DNA from 3 places in the Gordonia mangrovi genome. Region 2 is predicted to be linked to each of the others. Evidence: predicted binding sites of a transcription regulator. Region 2 holds the regulator's gene; each other region holds the start of a gene.

Region 1 (7,286 bases), 1.2 Mb from region 2:
CACGTCGCCGGTGCCGGACACCTCCACCAGGGTGTAGAAGGGCGCGTGGGCGGCCACCGGCCGTCGGACCCCGTGCTCGTGCACCAGTTCCACACCGGCATCGGTCATGATCTCGGCCGCCTCCACGGCGAGCCCACGCTCGGTCATGGCGTCGATCAGCGCGAAGCAATCCTCGACGTGGCGCACCGCGGCCACGGTCACGATCGTCGAGACCGGCGGCGCCACCAGCCGGAACAGCACCCGGGTCACGATCGCGAGGGTGCCCTCGCTACCGGCGAGCAGTCCCGGGATGTCGTAGCCGACGTTGTCCTTGACCAGCGACGTCCATCTGCGCAGCACCTGACCGTCGGCACGGACAGCCTCGATGCCGAGCACCTGACGGCGGGTGTTGCCGTGCCGAATCATCCGTACACCACCGGCGTTGGTCGCGACGACACCCCCGGCGGTGGCCGAATCGCGCGACGCGAGGTCGACCGGGAAGCGCAGGCCGTGTTCCGCGGCGCGGGAGTCGATCTGCTCGATCGTGGCGCCTGCCTGCACCCCGACACAGCGACCGCGGGTGTCCACCTCGTCGATGTCGGTCATGCGGACGGTGCTCAACACCACCAGCGGACGGCGGCCGGCGTGCTCGATGGGCGGCACCGACCCGCCGACCAGTCCGGTGTTGCCACCCTGCACGCAGATCGCCACGTCGTGGGCGGCGCACGCGGCGACCACCGCGGCCACCTCGTCGGTGGTGCAGGGCCGGATCACCGCATCCGCGGCCCCGGTCCAACGACCGGTCCAATCGGTGAGGTGGCCCGCCATGGCATCGGGGTCGGTCAGCACATGGCTGCGCCCGACGATCGCCACGACATCGGAGAGGAACGACGTGCCGCGCGTATCGGTCATGGTCCGATTGTGAGCGACATCCGGTCAGATCTCACGACAGCGCGTCTGCGATGGGGGTGTCGCCGTCGTTGAACTCGATCCGCTTTCCCACCGTCGCCGGGTCCGCGAGCACGGCCGCGGCGACCTGCGCGACGTTGTCGCGGCTCACCTCGTCGCCGGCCACCCGGTCCCCACCGACCGTGACCCGGCCGGTACCGGGTTGATCGGTGAGTCGACTGGGTCCCAGGATGGTCCACTGCAGATCCGAGGCCGTCAGGTGTCCGTCGGCGGCGGCTTTCGCCTCGGCATACGGGTAGAACGAGTTGTCCTCCGGCACACCGTGTCCGGGCCCGGCACCGAAATAGGACACCATCACATAGCGGGTCGCACCCGCGGCGGCGGCGGCCTCCATCGAACGGATCGCGGCATCGCGGTCGACGGCGTACGTCCGGTCCGGATCGCCACCGCCCGCGCCGGCGGAGAAGACCACCGCGTCCTGATCGGCCAATACCGATTCGATCCCTGCCACGTCGAGGTTCTCCACATCGGCGACGACCGGCGTGGCACCTGCGGCCTCGACATCGTCGCGATGGGCGGGGTTGCGGATCAGCGAGGTCACTTCATCACCCCGGTCGGACAGGATTTTTGCCAAGCGCAGAGCGATCTTGCCGTGACCCCCGATGATCGCGACGCGTGTCATGAACACTCCTTCTGTTGCGGTACGCCCACCAACGTACCGATCCTGTGGTCCGCGGGGCGTCATGCCTCATGTCACAATTCCCGCGAATCCGAGGTCAGCCGGCGGGTACTCGAGCACCCTTATGGATATCGACCATGGGCGACCGTGTCGCCCTCGAAGAACCCCGGCTCGGCTTCGGCCTCATCACCAGCCTTGCGGACGGTATGGGATTACGCAGGAACACAGACGGTGTGGTCACCGCCACCGTGTTGCCTGCACCCGGCGACTGGCACGAACAGCCGGTCACCTCCATCACCTGATCGAGGATCCGGCCCCGGCCCTTCTTCGACGCCCTCGACCCGAGACCGCACCGAGGTGTTTCGCGGGCAGATCTCTGGAGTCAAGCCGGAGGGTTGCGCGATCTGTCCGCATGGGTTACTCTCGAACATACGTTCGCAACGCGGTCTGTCGGGGGTGAGTATGACCGGGTCTGATGAGTCTGATGCGGTCGATGCTGCGCGCCCGGAATCGGTGTCGCCGGAACCTGGGTCCACTGAATCGGCTGGGTCGTTGTCGGAGGTGCCGGGTTTGCTGGCCGAGTTGCATGCGGTGGTGGATCGGTTGGCGTCGGCGGATCTGTCGAAGTGTAGTGATGCCGAGTTGGTGGCGGTGGCCACCGCGCAGGAACGGGCGATCAACCGGATGTTGTTCGAGGGTAACCGGCAGATCCTGGAGATCTCGGATCGTGATGTGCCCCGGTCGATGGGTTATCGCAGTCTGCCCAACTTCATGAACGCGGTGTTGCGGGTGTCGCACCCCGGTCGTCGCCGACAGCAGATGACCGCGACCGGCGAGTTCCGTCAACTCGACGGGCAGCCGGCCGAGCCGAAGTATCCCACGCTGGCCGAGGCGTTCGCCGACGGCCGGGTCGGGCCGGCCCACATCGACACCACCGTGGAGTTCCTCGACGCGCTGCCCCACCAGGTGCCCCACGACAAGAAGGTGGCCGCCGAGGCCACCCTGGCCGGGTTGGCGTGCCAGCACACGCCCGCCGAGATCGGCGAACTCGGGCAGCGGTTGCTCGACAACCTCGACCCCGACGGCGAGTTGACCGACGACAGTGACCGCAAACGGCGTCGTAACGTGTGGGTCAACCGGCAAGACGCCCAGCAGATGTCGAAACTGACCGGCCACCTCGACCCGGAAACCCGCGCCCTGATCGAAACGTTGTGGGCGGTATGGGCCAAACCCGGCCTCAACAATCCCGACGACCCGGACTCGCCGACCGGCGGTGTCGACGACGCCGACCCTGAAGCGTTGGAAGCCGCGGCCGCACGGGATCTGCGGTCCCCGGCGCAACGTAAACACGATGCGTTGGCGGCGTTGTTGCGGGCGGTGTTCGCCGATGGGCTGCTCGGTAAGTCGCATCGTGGTCTGCCGGTGCAGTTGATCATCAAGGCCGACCTCAACGATCTGATCCGTGAATCCGGGGTCGGGATCACCGCGACCGGCTCGAGTCTGCCGATGGCCGAGGTGATCCGGCTGGCCGCCCAAGCGCAACAGTATCTAGCGGTGTTCGCCGACAACAGTCCGATACCGCTGTATTTCGGGCAGGCCAAACGACTGGCCACCCGCGCGCAACGGCTGGTGTCCTTCGCCCGCCCCGACGGGCACGTGTGTTCGGCACCCGACTGCGACCAGCCCGCCGCCCACGTCGAGATGCATCACGCCGTGCGTGACTACGCCGACGGCGGCAACACCGACATCGTCGACCTCGCCCCCGCGTGTGGCCCGCACAACCGGATGGTCGGCAACAACCCGGGCCAGTTCACCACCGGGGTGTACACCGACGGCCCCGACGCCGGGCGGGTGTGGTGGCGACGCAACAGCGAACCCGGCGCCCCACCGAATCCGAAACGCCACAACCAACGCCCCGACGTCGCCGCCCTGTTCTTGCGCAACCTCGAACAGGCACGCGCCCACATCCACCCACCACCACCACAAACACCAGCGCCACCACCCCAGCGGCGCAACACATACGAACTCACCGAGATGATCCCCCCACCCATCTCGGCAATCGAAGCACGCCTGGCACTACTGGTGTTCCACCACGCCCACTGATCGCAGGGCGGTCACACCTTGGATCGACCGCGGACGAGGCCGACGACCCAGAGCAGCAGGCACGCCCCGGCCAGGCAGGTCACGAAACTGAAGATCAGGCCACCGCCCGCCACGTCCACGCCGAACAGAGCGAGGATGAATCCACCGAGGAGCCCGCCGACGATGCCCACCACGATGTTGAGCAGGATGCCCATCTGAGCATTGGTCTTCATGATCATGCTGGCGATCCAGCCGGCGAGGCCGCCCACGATGATCCATCCGATGATTCCGAGTCCGAGCATCATTCCTCCACCTGGTCGGGACGCGGCGGCATCTGGACCGGACCGCATTCGGTCGACACACCCATTCCGACGCTACGCGGTGGACGACACCTTCGCGGCCGCTTCGATCATCAGTGCCTGCGTCACGCCGCGAAACTGCTCGAAGTGCCCGTGATGGCCGTACTCGGCGCGCGGGTTCAATTACGGTGCCGCTCCCGCCCCGAAGCGCTGCGGCGGGCGACCGCCGACCGCCCTCATTCGTGGAACTCGTTCTTGGGCAGCCGTGGGCGCGTCCCCGTCGGACGTCGTCGTCCCGGGATCCGGAGGTTCCAGCGGGCCGGCGCGACAGTGAAATCCATCCACCGACCGTCGCCGAGCCAGAGCGACCAGAGGTCTTCGTCGGGGAAGTCACCCATCCGGACATAGATCTGCTGGTCGCCGGCGCGGGCCGTCAGCCAGCCTTGGTCGTCTGGATCGTCGGCGAAGATCGCTTCCGCGGCCAGCACCTGCTCGAGATCGTCCACACGATCACTGCGTCGGACCATGCCATCCCCTGTCGGTGTCGAATGGGTATCGGGCGTCGAACGTTTCGGGCTCGAGTCCGGTCAATCGTCGAAACGGACCGAACTGACCGCGGCAGCGATCGACCGGCGAAACGCCTCCCCCTCACGGGCCGGCGCGGTTCCGGTGGCGTGCAACAGATAGGCCACATTGCCGCGACGGTAGGCGGCATAGCGGATCGCGCAGAACCAGGTCTCGTCGTCGCCGACGTAGGTTCCGGACTGCATCGACGAGCCCTCGGTGCGAAAGCCGGGCTGGGTCCGCGTGGCTTCGCTCTCCGCCCACTCGGGCAACGACCGAGCCTCGACGAAAGCATGATCCATCAGATCGCACACCGCCACGCCGTGGTCGATGACGAAGCGTGTCAGCACGATTGCGATCGTGCCCTCGTGCCCGTGAGCCGCCAGATACAAGTGCAGATAGCCGGGCGCCAGCACACTGCTCCAGGTGTCTTCATCGACGTCGACCAGGATCTCGCCCGGGATCGTGTCGGCGTCGGTGACGCGACTGGCGGATACCGACATCTGCGCGAGTCGATCGAGGATCGGGATGTCGGTCGCCGGTGCCTGCCGGCGACCGCCGTGATGCCACTGCGCCGAACTGTAGGCGAACCGGGGTGGTCGTAGGACCGTCGGTTCCACCGGCGGCGCATCGCCGATCTCTCGCAACCGCGCGGATGCCTCGAGGTCGGCCAGGAAGGCATCGGACTCGAAGACGCCTCGCGGTCCCAGCGCACCGTCGGCTTTGTCGGCGTCAGCGGTCATCGGCGGACCCGCATGCATCTGCGCGGCGCGCGAGCAGCGGACGGCTGCGCCACGCACGGCTGTGTCGTGTCCCCCATGAGTCGGCCACGCACAGAGGATAGTCGCGGGACGCGCCGATGCGGCGTTCAGGCGAGGATGCGGCGTGTGATGTCGGCGATACGACTCGAAAATGCCACGAGCGTAACGGATTCGACAGTCGAATCCGCGCCTTTGACAGCGCGGATCTGCTGTTCGACCGCATCCTCGAGCGGCCACCCGTAGGCACCGCCCGAGATCAGCGGGAAGGCGATCGATGCCGCGCCGAGTGCGTTCGCCAGCAACAGGCTGCGGGTGTAGCAGGACCGCAGGACGACCGACCGGTCGTCGGAGGCCGAGTAGACCGGCCCGACGGTGTGGATGACCCACCGCGACGGGAGGTCGCCGCCGGTGGTCGCGACCGCCGCGCCGGATTCGAGTCCGGACGGCAGCGACGTCTCGCGGAGCAATCGACATTCGGCCAGGATGGCGGGACCTCCGGCACGGTGGATCGCCCCGTCGACGCCGCCGCCACCGAGCAGCGACGAGTTCGCCGCATTGACGATCGCGTCGACGCGCTGCGTGGTGATGTCGCCGACGGTGACCTCGATCGTGGCCATGCGTCCAGGCTATCGGTGGGTCAGAAGGATGCCGGTCCGTTGGTGTTCTTGCGCGAGCGCGCCCGGTACAGCGCGAAGGCGCCATAGATCGCCAGGCCGAGCAAGGCGATCCAGAACAGGCCCTTGAGCAGTGGGCCCACCATCGCGAGTGCGAGCAGCACCACTGCGATGACGCCGAGTACCTTCCAGAAGCTCATGCCGCTGTTGGTGGTTCCGTTGGGGTTTGTCGATGTTGTCATGTCTCCACTGTGATCCGAAACGGGCGAAAAAGCACGTCCCTGCAGGCGAAATCGGGGAAAGTTCAGGGGTATCCCTGACGCTGCACCGACGCTGATCTCGGCAGGGTCGTCGAGGGCTGATATGCACAACCCAACTCGTCCGGCACCGAGAACCCACACCGGTCGCGGAACCAGGTGACGACGATCTCGGCGACACGTCGGCGCGAGCGACTCATCAAGAACCCGTGTGTGCAGTCGGCAAAGGTGTCGTCGTAGAACCACGTGTCGAGCGCTTCGTGTCCCACCACATCGGAGACCAGCGCCGGCGGCGCCATGACCATCGTCGACAGTCGGACCAGATACGTCTGCGAGGCCAGCACGCGAATCTGCGCACAGTCGACATCACCCTCGCCATCGGCGCCCGCGGCGGCGGGGCCGATGTCGAGGACCGCGGCACGCTCCATCTCCCCCATCGACTCCACCAGCCACCGCTGCATGGCAGGCCAGTCGACCTCCCGCTTGCGTCCGGCATGTGCGGGATGCCAATCGGAGCGCTGTCGATCGACACGGCGCTGCGAGTGATCATCGGGCGGGGACTCGGCCACGGTGCACCTCCTGTGAGTGGATCGCAGTCAGTGAATCACCCGACACCGACAATCACCCGACACCGACAATGTCACCGGCGCGCGGACCCCACCTCGGGCGCCGGGCGGACGGGCCACGGCAGGATGGACTGATGCCCATACCCGAATTCATCCGCGATCTCCGCAGCCACGTCGGACATCAGCCGCTGTGGCTGACCGGCGTCAGTGCGGTGGTGCTCGATGCCGACGGCCGCATTCTGCTCACACAGCGCGTCGACACCCGCGAGTGGGCGGTGGTCTCCGGGGTGCTCGAACCCGGGGAAGAACCGGCCCGCGCGATCGTGCGCGAGATCACCGAGGAGACCGGCATCAGCGCTGACGTGCAGCGGCTGACCAGCGTCGACGTCACCCCGATGATCACCTACCCGAACGGCGACCAGACGCAATACCTCGACGTCTGCTTCCTGGCCCGCCACGTCGACGGCGATCCACACCCGGCCGACGACGAGAACACCGCCGTCGAGTGGTTCGCCGTCGATGCCCTGCCGCATGAACTCGCCGACACGTCGCGACTGCGCATCGAGAAGGCCCTGC
Region 2 (7,286 bases):
CAACCGACTCCCTGGGTGATGGCGCCGATGATCGCGTCGGCGACCGAAGCAGCCGAGTTCGCCGGTGAAGTGCGCCGCCGCGGACTGATCGCCGGTGTGATGATCGAGGTACCGGCGGCGGCAGTGCTCGCCGAATCGATCCTCGCCGAGGTCGACTTCGTGTCGATCGGCACCAACGATCTCACCCAGTACACGATGGCGGCCGACCGGATGTCGGCGGAACTCGCGTCCCTCACCGATCCGTGGCAACCCGCGGTGTTGACCTTGATCGGCGGAGTCGCTCGTGCCGGCGCCGTCGTCGACAAACCGGTCGGGGTCTGTGGCGAGGCTGCCGCCGACCCGCTGCTCGCCTGCGTACTGGTCGGATTGGGGGTGACGTCCTTGTCGACTGCGCCCGCGGCCGCTGCCGCGGTCGGCGCCAGGCTCGCCGAGGTGACCGTCGACCAGTGTCGGGCGGCTGCCGAAGCCGCACTCGCCACAGCGGATCCGGCCGCTGCGAGAGCGGCGGCGACTGCGGCACTCGCCGCGGCGCCGGGATCCTGAGGCGCGGCTCCGACGCTGCGGGATCAGACCCGGCGCATCACGGTGACCACCTTGCCGAGTACTGCGGCGTCGTCACCCGGGATGGGCTCGAACAGATCGTTGTGCGGCATCAGCCAGACGTGACCGTCCTTCCGCTTGAACGTCTTGACGGTGGCCTCGCCGTCGATCATCGCTGCCACGATGTCGCCGTTGTCGGCGACACTCTGCTGGCGCACCACCACCCAGTCCCCATCGCAGATCGCCGCGTCGATCATCGACTCGCCGACGACCCGCAGCAGGAACAGTGAACCCTCGCCGACGAGTTCCCGCGGCAACGGGAACACGTCCTCGACGGCTTCCTCGGCGAGGATCGGTCCGCCGGCGGCGATCCGGCCGAGCACGGGGACGAACGTCGGCGTCGGCAGCTCGCTCGCATCGCCGGACGCGGCGGACGCACCACCCGGCGGGATGTGCTGGTCCCCGTCTTGGATGTTGACCGCGCGAGGACGATTGTGGTCGCGCTTGAGCAGACCCTTGCGTTCCAGGGTCCGCAGCTGGTGGGCGACCGATGAGGTCGAGGTGAGGCCTACCGCGTCACCGATCTCCCGGATGCTCGGTGGATAGCCGCGCTCGCGCACCGACGCCCGGATGTACTCCAGCACGCCCCGCTGTCGCGGGGTCAGTGCGGCCTCCGCGGCCTCCGGGTCGGCGGCCGCGCCATCGGCTGCCGAACCCGCATCGGCCGCTGCCGACGTCTTGTCCGCAGGTGTCGTGGTTGTGTCGTCGTTCCCGCGGGAGGCGCCGCGCCGCCCGCCGGCCTTGTCGCTCATCGGTCGAGTCCTTCCTGTCGGGAATCCGGCATGGCCGGCTCCGGGTGGCTGGTCGAGATCGGGACCTGCTGGTCAGTGTCCATTGGCGGCCCATCGGCGCCCGTCACCATGCAGCCGACATTATCTGAACAACCCGACAGGTTCAAACATGTGTTCGACGTGTGTCGAGACATTGTCGGAGTGGCGTGCTACAAATCGAACATGCGTTCTCTCGAACACATGAGCGACGGTGTTCGAGGGTGTGCCGCCCGACCCCCACAGCACATTCCCCACAGCACATGCAGCCCCAGGAGGACACGATGAGCACAGCCACACTGCATCGCCCGATCCGATACGCCGATACCCCGATGGCAGCGACTTCGACCGTCACGAGCCCGAACGCCACGAAACCGGCCGCGCGGGCCCTCGACTCGCGCCGGCGCGAGCGGTACGACGCCACCGGCCCGGCGGGCCGTCGTCCGGGCGGGTCGGGCGCAGCGGCGTCGGCGCGCGTCGCGGGCACGCGCTGTGCGGCATCGGCGATCGATCGTCGGGTCGTCGCCCGGCGCCGCGCGACGGCGGCGGCCGTCATGCTCGGCGGGGCACTCGCCCTGCTGGTGTGGGTTGTCGCCATCATCGGTTCGAACTATGCCGCGTCGGTGCAGCCGGCCCCTACCGGAACCGAAATCGTCCATGTGCGACAGGGCGATTCATTGAGTTCCATCGCCGATAGGATTGCGCCGGAGGTTCCGCGCCAGGCGGTCATCGAGCAGATCGTCGAACGCAATCGGCTCGCGGATTCCGGCCTGCGGGTGGGTCAGGCTCTGGTTGCTCCCGCATACAGCTGAGCGCCTGACGGTATCCTCGATGGCACAGGGTCCGGCCGGGAACCGGCACGGCGTGGCGGGCGACCGGCGCGCCGGTGTGTCCCGAGATGTGCGTGAGGACGACATGCGCTGCCCGTTTTGCAAGAACGAAGACACCAAGGTCATCGACTCGCGTGTCGCCGACGAGGGGCAGGCGATCCGACGGCGCCGTGCATGTGCGGAGTGCGGTCGCCGATTCTCCACTGTCGAGAGTGCCGTGCTGTCGGTCGCCAAACGCAACGGTGTGACCGAACCGTTCAGCCGGGAGAAGGTGATGCGTGGGGTGCGTCGTGCCTGTCAGGGGCGCGATGTCGCCGAGGACGCGCTCGCCAAGCTCGCGCAGCAGGTCGAGGATGCGGTGCGCGCATCCGGGTCGGCCGAGATCCCCAGCAACGAGGTGGGCCTCGCGATCCTGGGACCGCTCCGCGATCTCGACGAGGTGGCGTACCTGAGGTTCGCTTCGGTGTACCGATCATTCGACTCGCTGGAAGACTTCCAACGCGAGATCGACGACCTCCAGGGCAACCTCACCCACGAGCGCTCCGCGGAATCGGCCGGGTCCGACGATCGCGTCAGTGCCACCGACGGGCTCAGCTGAACTGATCGAGGGCGCGCATCGCGCGCTTCTCCGAGATCGGCCGGGCGGTCCCGAGGCGCTGCGCGAACAGACCGACCCGCAATTCCTCGACGAGCCAGTGGGCATGCTCGTCGAGCGCCTCACGTCGGGCCGCAGGCAGCTGCGCGGCACGCTGATTCCACTGCGTCACCACGCGGTCGACCGCGGCCAACGACGCACTGTCGCGGGCGGCGGCGCCCGGTAACTCCGAGAGTCGGACGGTGGCCGCCTCCAGATAGCGCGGCACGTGGACGAGTTTCTCGTGTGGTGTCGCGGCGACGAAGCCGTCGAAGACCAGATTCTCGAGCTGCTCGGCGACGTCGTCGGCAGCCACTGATCCGCTGACCCGGTCGATCTGCGCCCGCAACGGTGCGACACGCCGCAGCACGTCGGTTGTCGTCGCGAAATAGTCCGGTGCGCGCTCGGCGACCCGGGGGCCGAGATCGTCGCGCAGCCGCCCGAATGCGGCCGTCGATCGGACGGCGATCAGGTTCTGGCCGGCTGCGAGGTCGCGGATGGCACGTCGGGTGCAGTCGGCGACGAGTCCGTCGACGTCGCGGTAGGGGCTCTGACTCAACGCCAGGCGTCCCGCTGCATCGAGGGTCGATGTGATCTTGCGCGACAGTGGTGCGATCGCGAGGTCGAGCAGCGTCACCACCGCTGCGGCGTGGCGGCGGTCGCGTTCGGCCTGTGTGCCGAACTCGCCACGGGCGACCCCGATCGGGCGACCGGTCCCGTCGGTCACCGTATCCAGACCCACGTGATGGGTGATCGACTGCCCGGCAACGGTTGTCGTGACCGTAGCAGGCAGGTCGCCGATCCCGGTGGTGGTCCATGCGGTGAACACCTCTGCGGGCTCGGACTGCTCGCCCACGTCGTCGAACTTCTTCTTGAGCGTCTGCAGCGACTTGTCGGTGGCGAGGACCGAGCCGTCTCGGTCGACCACGGCGAAATTCATGGTCAGGTGAGGCGGGATCTTCTCCGGCGCGAAGTCGCCGGGCGCCACGGTCATGGTCGTGATCGCACTCAACTCGCGGGCCAGACCCGCGAGCAGGGGTTCGGCGCGCGGCGTCAACCGGGACAGCGCGAGATCCGCGAAACGCGCAGCGGGCGCCATCGACTTGCGGAGCGCCTTGGGCAGTGACCGGACGAGTTCGGTCGCGAGCTCGCCGCGCAAACCGGGTACCGACCAGTCGAAGCCGGCCGGCCGCACATGGTCGAGCAACGCCCGCGGGATCACCACGGTCACACCGTCGTCGGGGGCACCCGGTTCGAAGCGGTAGCGCAGTTCCAAGCGGGTCTCGCCCTGCTGCCAGGCGCCGGGGAAATCGGTGTCGGCAACGGCGACGTCGGTGGCGACGTCCTCCGGGCGGAGATCGAGGAGGTCCGGCTGTGCGCGCCGAGCCTTCTTCCACCAGCTGTCGAAATGTCGCGCGGACACCACCTCGTCGCCGACGCGCGCATCGTAGAAGTCGAACAGCTGTTGTTCGCTGATCACCACGTCGCGGCGTCGCGCGCGGTGCTCGACGTCTGCCGCGGCCTCCAGTAGTGCGCGGTTGCTGTGGAAGAACGCGTGCTCGGTGCGCCAGTCGCCCTCGACGAGGGCATGTCTGATGAACATCTCCCGCCCGGTGGGCGGATCGATGGGGCCGAACCGCACCCGGCGGCGCGCCACCAGCGGGACACCGTAGAGCGTGACCCGCTCGTAGGCCATTGCCGCGCCGCGTTTCGCCGACCAATGCGGTTCGCTGTAGCTGCGGCGGACCAGGTCACCCGCGAGCTGCTCGACCCACAGCGGGTCGATCGCCGCCACCGTGTGGGCGAACAACCGTGAGGTCTCGACGAGTTCGGCCGCCATCAGGAACGGCGGCGGCTTGCGCGCCAGCGATGACCCCGGAAAGATCGCCAGCGTGGTGTTCCGTGCACCCAGGAACTCGCGCGAATCGCCCTGTCGGACAGCGATGTTGCCGAGCAGTCCGGCCAGGATCGCGCGGTGGATGGCGTCGGCGTCGCGTTCGGTGGCGCGCACCGTCCAGTCGAGATCGGTCACGACCCGGCTGAGCTGTCGATGCAGTTCCTGCCATTCCCGTATCCGCAGAAAATGGAGGAACTCACGCTCGCACAGCCGCCGGAACTGATTCCCCGACAGCTCGCGGCGGCGTTCGGCCAGGTACGACCAGAGCTCGAGATGAGCGAGGAACTCCGAGCCGGGTACGGCGAACCGGCGATGGGCGGCGTCGGCAGCCTCGCGGTGTTCGGCAGGGCGTTCCCGCACGTCGGGGATCGACAGGGCTGCGGCGATCACCAGGACATGGTCGAGACATCCGCCGTCCCGAGCGGCGATGAGCATGCGGGCCAGTCGTGGATCCACCGGGATGCGGGCCATCTGTCGGCCGACCTGGGTGAGCACCGGCTCGTGGTCGTCGCGCTGGGTGTCCCGGATCGCGCCGAGTTCGGTCAGGACGGCCATGCCATCGCGGATGGCGCGGGCATCGGGCGGTTGCACGAACGGGAACTGCGACACGTCACCGAGCCGCAGCGACGCCATCTGCAGGATGACCGCGGCCAGGTTGGTGCGCAGGATCTCCGGATCGGTGAACCCGGCACGGGCGTCGAAGTCCTCTTCCGCGTAGAGGCGGATGCACACGCCGGGCGCGACGCGGCCACAGCGTCCCGCGCGCTGGCGGGCGCTGGCCTGCGAGATCGGTTCCACCGGTAGACGATTCACCTTGGAACGGGTGGAGTAGCGGGAGATGCGCGCGGTGCCGGTGTCGATCACGTAGCGGATGCCCGGGACGGTCAGTGACGTCTCGGCGACATTGGTGGCCAGCACGATGCGGCGGCCGGAGGATGGCGCGAACACGCGCTGCTGGTCGGCGATGGACAGTCGGGCGAACAGGGGAACGATCTCGGCGCCGGCGGAGGCGCGGTGCCGCAACGCATCGGCGGTCTCGCGGATGTCACGTTCGGTGGGCAGGAACACCAGGATGTCGCCGGTGCGCCGATTCGACCACAACTCGCCGACCGCGGCGTCGATCGCCTGCGCCTGATCGAGGTCGCGGTGGTCGCTGTCGGGGTCGCGCGCGTCACCGTACGGGCGATAGCGGATCTCCACCGGGTAGGTGCGCCCGGAGACCTCGAGGATCGGCACCTGTCCGCCGTCGACGGCGTCGGCGAAGTGTCGGGCGAACCGATCCGGCTCGATCGTGGCGGAGGTGATGATCACCTTGAGGTCGCGGCGCTTGGGCAGCAGCCGGCGGAGGTAGCCGAGGATGAAGTCGATGTTGAGGCTGCGTTCGTGCGCCTCGTCGATGATGAGCGTGTCGTAATGGCGCAACAGCGGGTCGCTGGCGATCTCACGGAGCAGGATGCCGTCGGTCATCACCTTGACGAGGGTGTCGGCCCCCGCGCGGTCGGTGAACCGCACGGAGTAGCCGATCGCGTCGCCGATCTGCGATGCCGTCTCCTCGGCGATGCGGCGGGCGACCGAACTCGCCGCAATCCGCCGGGGCTGGGTGTGGCCGATGGCTCCGCGGACTCCGCGGCCGAGTTCCAGGCAGATCTTGGGTAGCTGGGTGGTCTTGCCCGAACCGGTCTCGCCGGCGACGACGACCACCTGATGATCGGTGATGGCGGCGGCGATTTCGGACCGCGCCTCGGAAACGGGCAGTTCCGGTGGAAACTCGGGCACCGGCACCGCTGCGCGGCGACGGTGCACGCGTGCCTGCGCCGACGACAGCTCGGAGGAGAGCCGTTGCCAGGCCGCGGCCTCGGGCTGGCGCCCGAGTTTGTCCAGCCGACGGCGCAGTCGATGCGCATCGACGATGGTCAGCTCATCGAGCGTGTCGAGCACTGCGCGACGGTCGGCGGAGGTCGGTGCGGGCATGATGCATCCAGGATATGGGGTCGTCGCGAGTGGGCCCGCGCACATCCACATCGCGGGCGATCGTCGGGACCGACGACCCGACTCCGATGACCTGGCTCAGACGAGACCCCCGGCGACCGGCATGATTGACCCATGGCAGGTTCACTTTGGCACGGCTTCGCCGACATGGGATCGGTCACCGCGAACGGACCGTTCGTGGTGACCCGCGGACAGGGTACCCGGATCTGGGATGCGGAAGGTCGCGAGTATCTGGACGCGACCGCCGGCTTGTGGTTCACCAACATCGGTCACGGGCGAGCCGAGGTTGCCCAGGCCGTCGCAGACCAGTTGGGCCGTCTCGCACACTATTCCGGCTTCGGCGACCTCACCGCCGACGTGACCGCCGAGCTGGCCGAGCGCTTGGCCGCGATCGCCCCGGTCGCCGGCAGCAAGATCTTCTTCACCTCGGGCGGCAGCGACTCGGTGGACACCGCGGCGAAACTCGCGCGGCGATATTGGCACGAGATGGGCAGACCCGAGAAGAACATCGTCGTCGGTCGCACCAAGGCCTACCACGGCATGCACGTGGCGGGGACCGCGCTCGCGGG
Region 3 (7,286 bases), 760 kb from region 2:
TGCCCATCCGGGCGCTGTTCATCGGTGCTCGCGAAGAAGTACCGCTGAAAGGCCCGCGCTTCGGGGTTGTTGCGCGAGGCCGCCATGGTCTGCTCGGCGATGGCATCGAACTCCTCGGCTCGATACACCGACAGGCTGCGGTCCTGGCCTCGTGTGACCATCACCCCTCCTGCCAACGCGTCGCGAAACTTGGCGGGCAACGTCAGTCGCCCCTTGTCGTCGAGCTTGGGCGTGTAGGTGCCGACAAATCGCACGGACATGTCGCCACCTCCTGCCCCACCGGGTTCGACGTCCGGTCCGTCTCACCCAGTGATGCCACAGTACCCCACTTTCCACCACTTTCCACCCCCAACACTCCACTGCCACCCCACGCGATCACAAAAGGCCAGTTCAAGAGCGTGATGTGGCGTGGTGAAGCAGTCAGTCGTTCGGCGTGTACACCGAGGGCCGACCGTGACTGATGAGGTTCAAGACATCTGAAGAGGCTGGTGAAGCGTCAGGCGGTAGCCTGGTGGGGGAAGGTGGGGAGCTCGGTGGAGCGCGGTGGGGACACGATGGGGAACTCCGTGAGACCGCGTGGGACGGCATGGGTCCCGCGGGCCGGCCCGCGGGATCAGATCACCGACATCGAGGGCGGCGGAAGGCACCCGAACACGACAAAGGACCGCGCACCGTCGTGGTGCGCGGTCCTCGTGTAGGTCTGACCGAAACCGGCCTGGGAGCGGGCTACTCCTGCTCGAAGCGGCGGTTGAAGCGATCCTCCATGCGCTCGGAGAACTTGCGCTTCGACCCGCCGGGTCGCGGCTGCTTACCGGACGCACTGCCGGACGACTGCTTCCCAGCGGAACCGCCGCCGTCACCGCCCCAGAGCGCCATCAGGCCCGCGCCGAACATGACGAGGAAGCCGATGAGGCTGATGATGGGAAACCCACCGACACGAACCTCGACGACGAGCCCGCCGACGAGGAGCACCAGGCCGATGACGAAGATCGCCACCGCCTGCAGACGACGCCGACCACTGGACCTTCCGAGACGACGACGCTTGACGCTCGACGCGAACTTCGGGTCTTCGGCATACAGAGCGCTTTCGATCTGTTCGAGCATGCGCTGCTCGTGCTCCGAAAGAGGCACCGACCCTCCTTTTCCCAACTCCACCGACCCCGATCACGGACCTCTGGGTCCGCAGTCGTCATCGACGCCCAAGAGCCGCTTGTGCGGCTTCAATCCTCATGATACGAGCAGAATCATCCGCCGACCACCATTACCTGTGGTTGCGTTCAATCCTGCTCCTCATGCCGTCCGATCCGGACTGGCCTCGTGCTCGGACAACTTGCCCTGCTCGTAGGCGACCAGCAACTCCTCGACATCGTCGAGAAGCGCGAGCACCTGCCGACGGAGGTGACCGAGCGTTCGGTCATCAATGGTACGCACCAGTCCGGATTCGATGTCGAGTCGGATACCCGAACGGCCGGCGAAGTAATCTGCGTGGCCTGCGAGCGCCGGCACGACGATCGGCAGACGATTCCACGCGTTGCGCGAATGTCGACGGCGGACCGGGCGCGTGGAGGGCTCATAGATCTCGAGTGCAGCACCGGCCGCACGTAGCGCGGTGAGGTAATACTGACGAAAACGTTCTGCCGAGTCCTCGACCCCATCCGCGTTGTCGAACAGGATCAGCGCACGATCGAACAGATCGCGACTCCGCCGGACGACGATCGGGTCGATGTCCGACGTCGCCCGGTGCGACGGTGACGAATTCGACATCTCCACCTCCCCTACTGCTGCATCGGGCGGCTATCCGGTGTCACCCGAGGTCGTCCCCACCGGCCGAGTTGCCGCGGTGGACTCCCACTGTGTACAACGCCGGTCCGACAGCAAACGCTTCCCTCGTTCGCCGTCGGACCGGCGCCTCGATGTCGTCGGGTTCGGCGAACAGCTTGCGGAGGCTGGTTCATCGAACACCCGTTCGACATATTCAATATAGCTAGCGGGTGGGACACCTTCAAGCGGTGATCGACCCGGATGCCGAGAGTTCGACGAGAGGACAGACCTTCGTTGACGATCCGCCTCGTTGACCTGAGCGGGCAGGATGCCCACGCGTGGCTCGAGCCCGCGCTGGAGATCTACGTGACCGCGATGAACTACCCGCGTGGCACGGAGATCCATCGGGCGGCGCTGTGGCGCGAGCACATCGCCCGTCCCGGGTGGCGTGCGGTGGGCGCCGTGGCGTCCCTCCCCCGAACTCAGGCCGGCGGCTCGCCGCCGACCACACGGCGGCTCGCGCGGCCTGTCGCGGCCACCGACGACGACGTCCTCGTCGGCATCGCCTACGGATACCGCGGGGCGCGAGACCAGTGGTGGAATCAGCAGCTGCGGATCGGATTGCGGCGGGCGGGGGCCGGTGACGTCGAGATCGACGCGATCACCGGCGACTACTTCGAGCTCACCGAACTCCACGTTCATCCCTCCGCGCAGGGCCACGGCCTGGGCCAAGCGCTGTTGGACCGTCTCCTCGCCGGACGCACCGAGAGCAAGGTCCTGCTCTCGACACCGGAGATCCCGGCCGAGGACAACCGGGCGTGGGCGCTTTACCGCCGCCTCGGCTTCACCGATGTGTTGCGCCACTTCACCTTCACCGGCGATCCACGGCCGTTCGCGTTTCTCGGTCGTTCGTTGCCCCTACCACCGGACCCCGCCGATTCCGGGCAGCCACGATGATCCGACGGCGGCTGCGAGCGGGGTCATCCACTCATCCGGTGCGCGACGGCGTGGTCGTCGGGGCCGGCCACAACGGCCTCATCGCCGCCGCATACCTGGCGCAGGCCGGCCGTTCGGTGCAGGTTCTCGAACGTGACACGGTCGCCGGGGGCGCGGTGTCGACCGTCGAGCGGTTCCCGGGCTACCGCGTCGATCGCGGCTCGTCGGCACATCTGATGATCCGCCACTCCCCCGTCCTCGACGAGCTGCAGTTGTCCGCGCACGGACTGCGCTACGTGGACTGCGATCCGTGGGCCTTCGCACCCGGCACGGCCACCACCGCACCGATCGTCTTCCGTACCGATCTCGAGGCCACCTGCGCATCGATCGCGGCCGCGGTGGGTACCGCCGACGCCGAGGCCTACCGGCAGTTCGTGGGCGTGTGGCGTCCGCGGGCCCGCGCGGTCATGCGGTCGTTCTACTCCCCGGCTGCACCGGGTCGTTTCGCGACCGCATTCGCCGGCCTGACCGGCACCGCCGAATCCGCACGTCCGGGCCCGGTCGCTCGCCGGGCCGGTGCCATGCTCAGCCTGACCCAGGAACTCATGTCCTCGGGTGATGCGCTGCTGGACCGATGGTTCACCGCCGAACCGCTCAAGGCCGCCCTCGCCTGGTTCGGTGCCCAGTCCGGGCCACCCATGAACGCGCCCGGAACGGCGCCGATGATCGGATTCGCCGCTCTGCAGCACGACATCCCGCCCGGTCGGGCGCTCGGCGGCAGTGGGGCACTCACCGAGGCGTTGCTGCGTCGGATCTCCGCCGACGGCGGCGAGGTGGCCACCGGTAGGCCCGCGGTCGCGATCTCGCGCTGCGGCGACCACTGGCGGGTGGACACGCCCGGTGACGGGGGGCACTGCGCCACGACCGTCATCGCCGCATGCCATGTGCTGACCACCCTGGATCTGCTGGCCACGGGCGGCTATGACCCGACGACGATCGACCGATGGCGCGCGCAGATCGCGGTGGGCGACGGCATCGGGATGGCTGTGCGGATGGGCACCGACCAACTGCCCGTCTACCCCGACCTGCCGTCGGACCTCCCCGCGCACGGTGTGCATTCCGCACTCGGCCTGCTCGTCACCGACCGTGCCCACCTGCGGCGCGCGCAGACGGCCGCGAGCGTGGGCGAACTCCCCGAGCGACCGGCACTCGTCGCGATGGGCTATTCCGCCATCGACCCGTCGCTGGCACCGCCCGGCGAACACCTGCTCAATGTGTGGGCTCAGTGGCATCCACGCCGCCTCGCCGACGGCACCACCTGGCAGCAGGTCGCCCCCGCCGCGGCGGCTGCGGTCACCGCCGAACTCGACCGACACGCCCCGGGATTCAGCGATCACATCCGCCACACCCACATCCAGACACCGGAGGATCTCGAGAACGAGCTCGGCCTGGTCGGCGGCAACATCATGCATGTGGAGATGAGTATCGACCAGATGTTCTTCTGGCGGCCCCATCCCGACCTGTCGAATCATCGGGTGCCCGGCGCGGACGGAATCCTGCTGGCCGGTGCCTCGACCCATCCCGGGGGCGGAGTGACCGGGGCCAGCGGACGCATCTCGGCGCAGCTCGCCCTGCGTCGACGCTGATCCGGACGGGGGTCGGCGCCGCCGGGTGCGTCGGCCGCGTCTCGGGGTCGTCGTCTGGCACGATGATCACCGTGCGTTCGACATCCCGCTGGTCCGCGATCCTGCTGCTGTTGTCCCTCGTGGCCGTGACGCCCCTGCTCGGTGGCTGTCTGGAACGTTCGACGACGGTTGGTGACCGCTTCTCGGGGACCGTGATCGTGGCGACGGCGCCCGACAATCCGCGCGGGACGCCGCAACTCGACGTTCCCGAATCGATGGCATCCCGGATCACGCTGACCGACTACTCCACGGTGCCCGAATCGGAGTCGGCGACGCCCGACGAGGACTCCGCAGGTGGGAGTTCAGCAGACGGCGGGGACCCTGCGGCGGAAGGTACCGACGAGCAGATCCCCTACGTCGGAACGCGGGCGGTGTTCACCGATCTTACCAGTGGCCAGTTCGGCCAACTCGGCGACATCGTCGCCGCCGCCTTCGGGGACTCGGCCATGAGTATGGATCTCACCGCCAAGCGCAGTGACGACGTGGTCCGATTCCGTGGCAACGCCGATCTGAGTGATCTCACCGCCGGCCGCGATCTCGTGGAGCTGACGGTGGTGTTCGGCGGCCCGGTGACGGCGACCAACGGCGAGCAGATCGGCGAGCGCACCGTTCATTGGTCTCCCGAATCCGGTAAACCCGCCGACTTCAGCGCCGACGCCACCTACCCGGACCCGGCGACCGCCGCGGTGAGCAGTTGGTCGTGGTTCGTCGCTCTGCTGTGCCTGGTCGTCGTCGCCCTGGTGGTGCGGCTGGCGTTCGCCAACCGGGACCGCAGTCCGCGGCCGGGACGACCGCGGCGCAACCGGAAGACCGGCGGTGGCTCGACGGCACCGACACCCACCTCGCAGTCGACATCGGACGCCGACAGCTCGGCCGGCTCGGGTACCCGCCGCTGACCCTCCCCGTCGGGCGGTCAGCGCGAGGCGGCCGGCAACGCCGACCGGGTGTCCACACCCAGGCGTTCGAGGACCTCGCTGGTCGCCTTGGCGAAGTTGAGACTGCAGAAATGCAGGCACGGGACACCTTCGGTGACCAACCGCGCAGCCATCTCCGTCGCGAAGTCGATACCGACCGCGCGCACCGCCTCCCGGTTCTCCTCCGCGCCGTCTCCGGCCGCAGCGGCGAAGCGCTCCTGGACGTCGGCCGGGATCACCGACCCCGACAGTTCGGCCATGCGTCGCACGGTCGCCAGCGAGGTGATCGGCATGATGCCCGGAATCAGCGGTTTCGCACCCTGTTCCGGATCGGCGCGATTCACCCGATCACGCAGCCGCAGAAAATCCTCGACGTCGAAGAACATCTGGGTGATCGAGTATTCGGCGCCGGCCCGGAGCTTGTTCACCAGCGTCCGGGTGTCGTGCTCGAGGTCGGGCGCGCGGTGATGCCCTTCTGGGAACGAGGCGACACCGACGTGGAAATCACCGAGGTCGGCGATCAGTCGGACCAGATCCTCGGCGTACTCCACCCCCTCGGGATGGCGGACCCATTCGCCGAGCGGGTCACCCGGCGGATCGCCGCGCAACGCCAGGATGTTCGTGATGCCGTTGTCGGCATAGGAACCCACCAGGGCGCGCAGTTCGTCGACGCTGTGATTGACCGCGGTGAGATGGGCCACCGGCAGCAACGTCGTCTGGGTCGCGAGTTCGCCCGCGATGCGCGCGGTGCGATCGCGGGTGGACCCGCCTGCGCCGTAGGTCATGGAGACGAACGCGGGGCCGAGCCGCTCGAAGGTCCGCACGGCCCGCCACAGCCGCGCCTCGGCCTCGGCGTCACGGGGCGGGAAGAACTCCACCGAGAACGGGACCGGACCGCGGTGCGGAGCGGACAGCCGCTCGACGATCGACGGGGCAGGGTTGGCGGTTGAAGTCACCTGAACAGTGTACGGACCGGGCACCCGACGCCGGTTATCGGCGGGCAACGGGTCGCCGAACCCATGCCCTAGCCTGGCAAGGTGACCTCCGCGCTTCCGATCCCCGCCGGGCTCGACGACGTCCCGGCTGCTGTCGACTCCGCGCTCGCCGCATTCTTCGCCCAGGCGGTCCCGACGGCGGCCGCGATCGATCCGCAGGTCGGGACGGCAGCCGCAGCGCTGGCCGAGTTCGTCCTCGGAGGCGGCAAGCGCGTGCGACCGGTCTTCGCCTACGCCGGCTGGCTCGCGGGCAAGTCGTCGCACACCGCGTCCGAGGTCCCCGACGACACCGATGCGCTGCGGGTGGCCGCCGCGCTGGAGTTGGTTCAGGCCTGCGCCCTGATCCACGACGACATCATCGACCGATCCGACACCCGACGCGGCCGCGCCACCGTGCACCGCGACTTCGAGCAGCGCCACCGCTGGGTCGGTTGGGCCGGGGACGCGGCACACCACGGCGTCGCCACCGCGATCCTGCTGGGTGACCTCGCACTGTCCTGGGCCGACGACATGGTGCACGGTCATCTGCCCGGCGACACGGCCGGCCACCAACCGCCGCATCCGCTGCCCGCCGCCGTCGGACAGGTGTGGTCGTCGATGCGCACCGAGGTCCTCGGCGGCCAGTATCTCGACATCGTCAACGAGGCTTCCGGCGACGACACGGTCGACGCCGCCTATCGCGTGATGGAGTTCAAGACCGCCGCATACACCGTGGCCCGACCGCTCGAGCTCGGCGCGTCACTGGCCGGTGCGCCGCAGACCCTCATCGGTGACCTGCGCTCCGTCGGACACGACCTCGGTATCGCGTTCCAATTGCGCGACGATCTGCTGGGCGTCTTCGGCGATCCCGCGCAGACCGGCAAGCCGTCCGGCGATGACCTGGTGGCCGGCAAGCGCACCGCGTTGCTCGCAGTCGGCTTGGCGCGTGCGGCCGAACGCGACCCCGCGGTGGCCGACACCTTGCGGCACAGCGTGGGCCGACCGCTCACCGACGA

The links. Region 2 encodes LexA, which represses DNA repair genes until DNA is damaged. Its sites were predicted from a motif close to CGAACANNTGTTCG; they were not measured.
Region 1: the regulator LexA is predicted to act here: its motif matches at 1,992-2,005, upstream of NWF22_RS02500 (HNH endonuclease signature motif containing protein).
Region 3: the regulator LexA is predicted to act here: its motif matches at 1,956-1,969, upstream of NWF22_RS00175 (SAV_6107 family HEPN domain-containing protein).

The regions. Positions count from the first base shown of each region.
Region 1 is NZ_CP102850.1:515,412-522,697, forward strand. Features, by position in the region: gene NWF22_RS02485 (FAD-binding oxidoreductase) at 1-891, opposite strand, end outside; gene NWF22_RS02490 (SDR family oxidoreductase) at 923-1,570, opposite strand; gene NWF22_RS02495 (hypothetical protein) at 1,705-1,869, shown strand; gene NWF22_RS02500 (HNH endonuclease signature motif containing protein) at 2,030-3,670, shown strand; gene NWF22_RS02505 (GlsB/YeaQ/YmgE family stress response membrane protein) at 3,682-3,951, opposite strand; gene NWF22_RS02510 (hypothetical protein) at 4,185-4,475, opposite strand; gene NWF22_RS02515 (LpqN/LpqT family lipoprotein) at 4,536-5,255, opposite strand; gene NWF22_RS02520 (O-acetyl-ADP-ribose deacetylase) at 5,381-5,890, opposite strand; gene NWF22_RS02525 (hypothetical protein) at 5,911-6,129, opposite strand; gene NWF22_RS02530 (hypothetical protein) at 6,192-6,713, opposite strand; gene NWF22_RS02535 (NUDIX hydrolase) at 6,845-7,286, shown strand, end outside.
Region 2 is NZ_CP102850.1:4,664,112-4,671,397, forward strand. Features, by position in the region: gene ptsP (phosphoenolpyruvate--protein phosphotransferase) at 1-543, shown strand, start outside; gene lexA (transcriptional repressor LexA) at 567-1,352, opposite strand; gene NWF22_RS21190 (LysM peptidoglycan-binding domain-containing protein) at 1,652-2,179, shown strand; gene nrdR (transcriptional regulator NrdR) at 2,283-2,795, shown strand; gene hrpA (ATP-dependent RNA helicase HrpA) at 2,788-6,699, opposite strand; gene NWF22_RS21205 (aminotransferase family protein) at 6,832-7,286, shown strand, end outside.
Region 3 is NZ_CP102850.1:39,199-46,484, forward strand. Features, by position in the region: gene mraZ (division/cell wall cluster transcriptional repressor MraZ) at 1-260, opposite strand, end outside; gene NWF22_RS00170 (SCO2097 family morphological protein) at 727-1,131, opposite strand; gene NWF22_RS00175 (SAV_6107 family HEPN domain-containing protein) at 1,291-1,764, opposite strand; gene NWF22_RS00180 (GNAT family N-acetyltransferase) at 2,056-2,718, shown strand; gene NWF22_RS00185 (phytoene desaturase family protein) at 2,715-4,343, shown strand; gene NWF22_RS00190 (LppM family (lipo)protein) at 4,406-5,278, shown strand; gene metF (methylenetetrahydrofolate reductase [NAD(P)H]) at 5,296-6,252, opposite strand; gene NWF22_RS00200 (polyprenyl synthetase family protein) at 6,334-7,286, shown strand, end outside.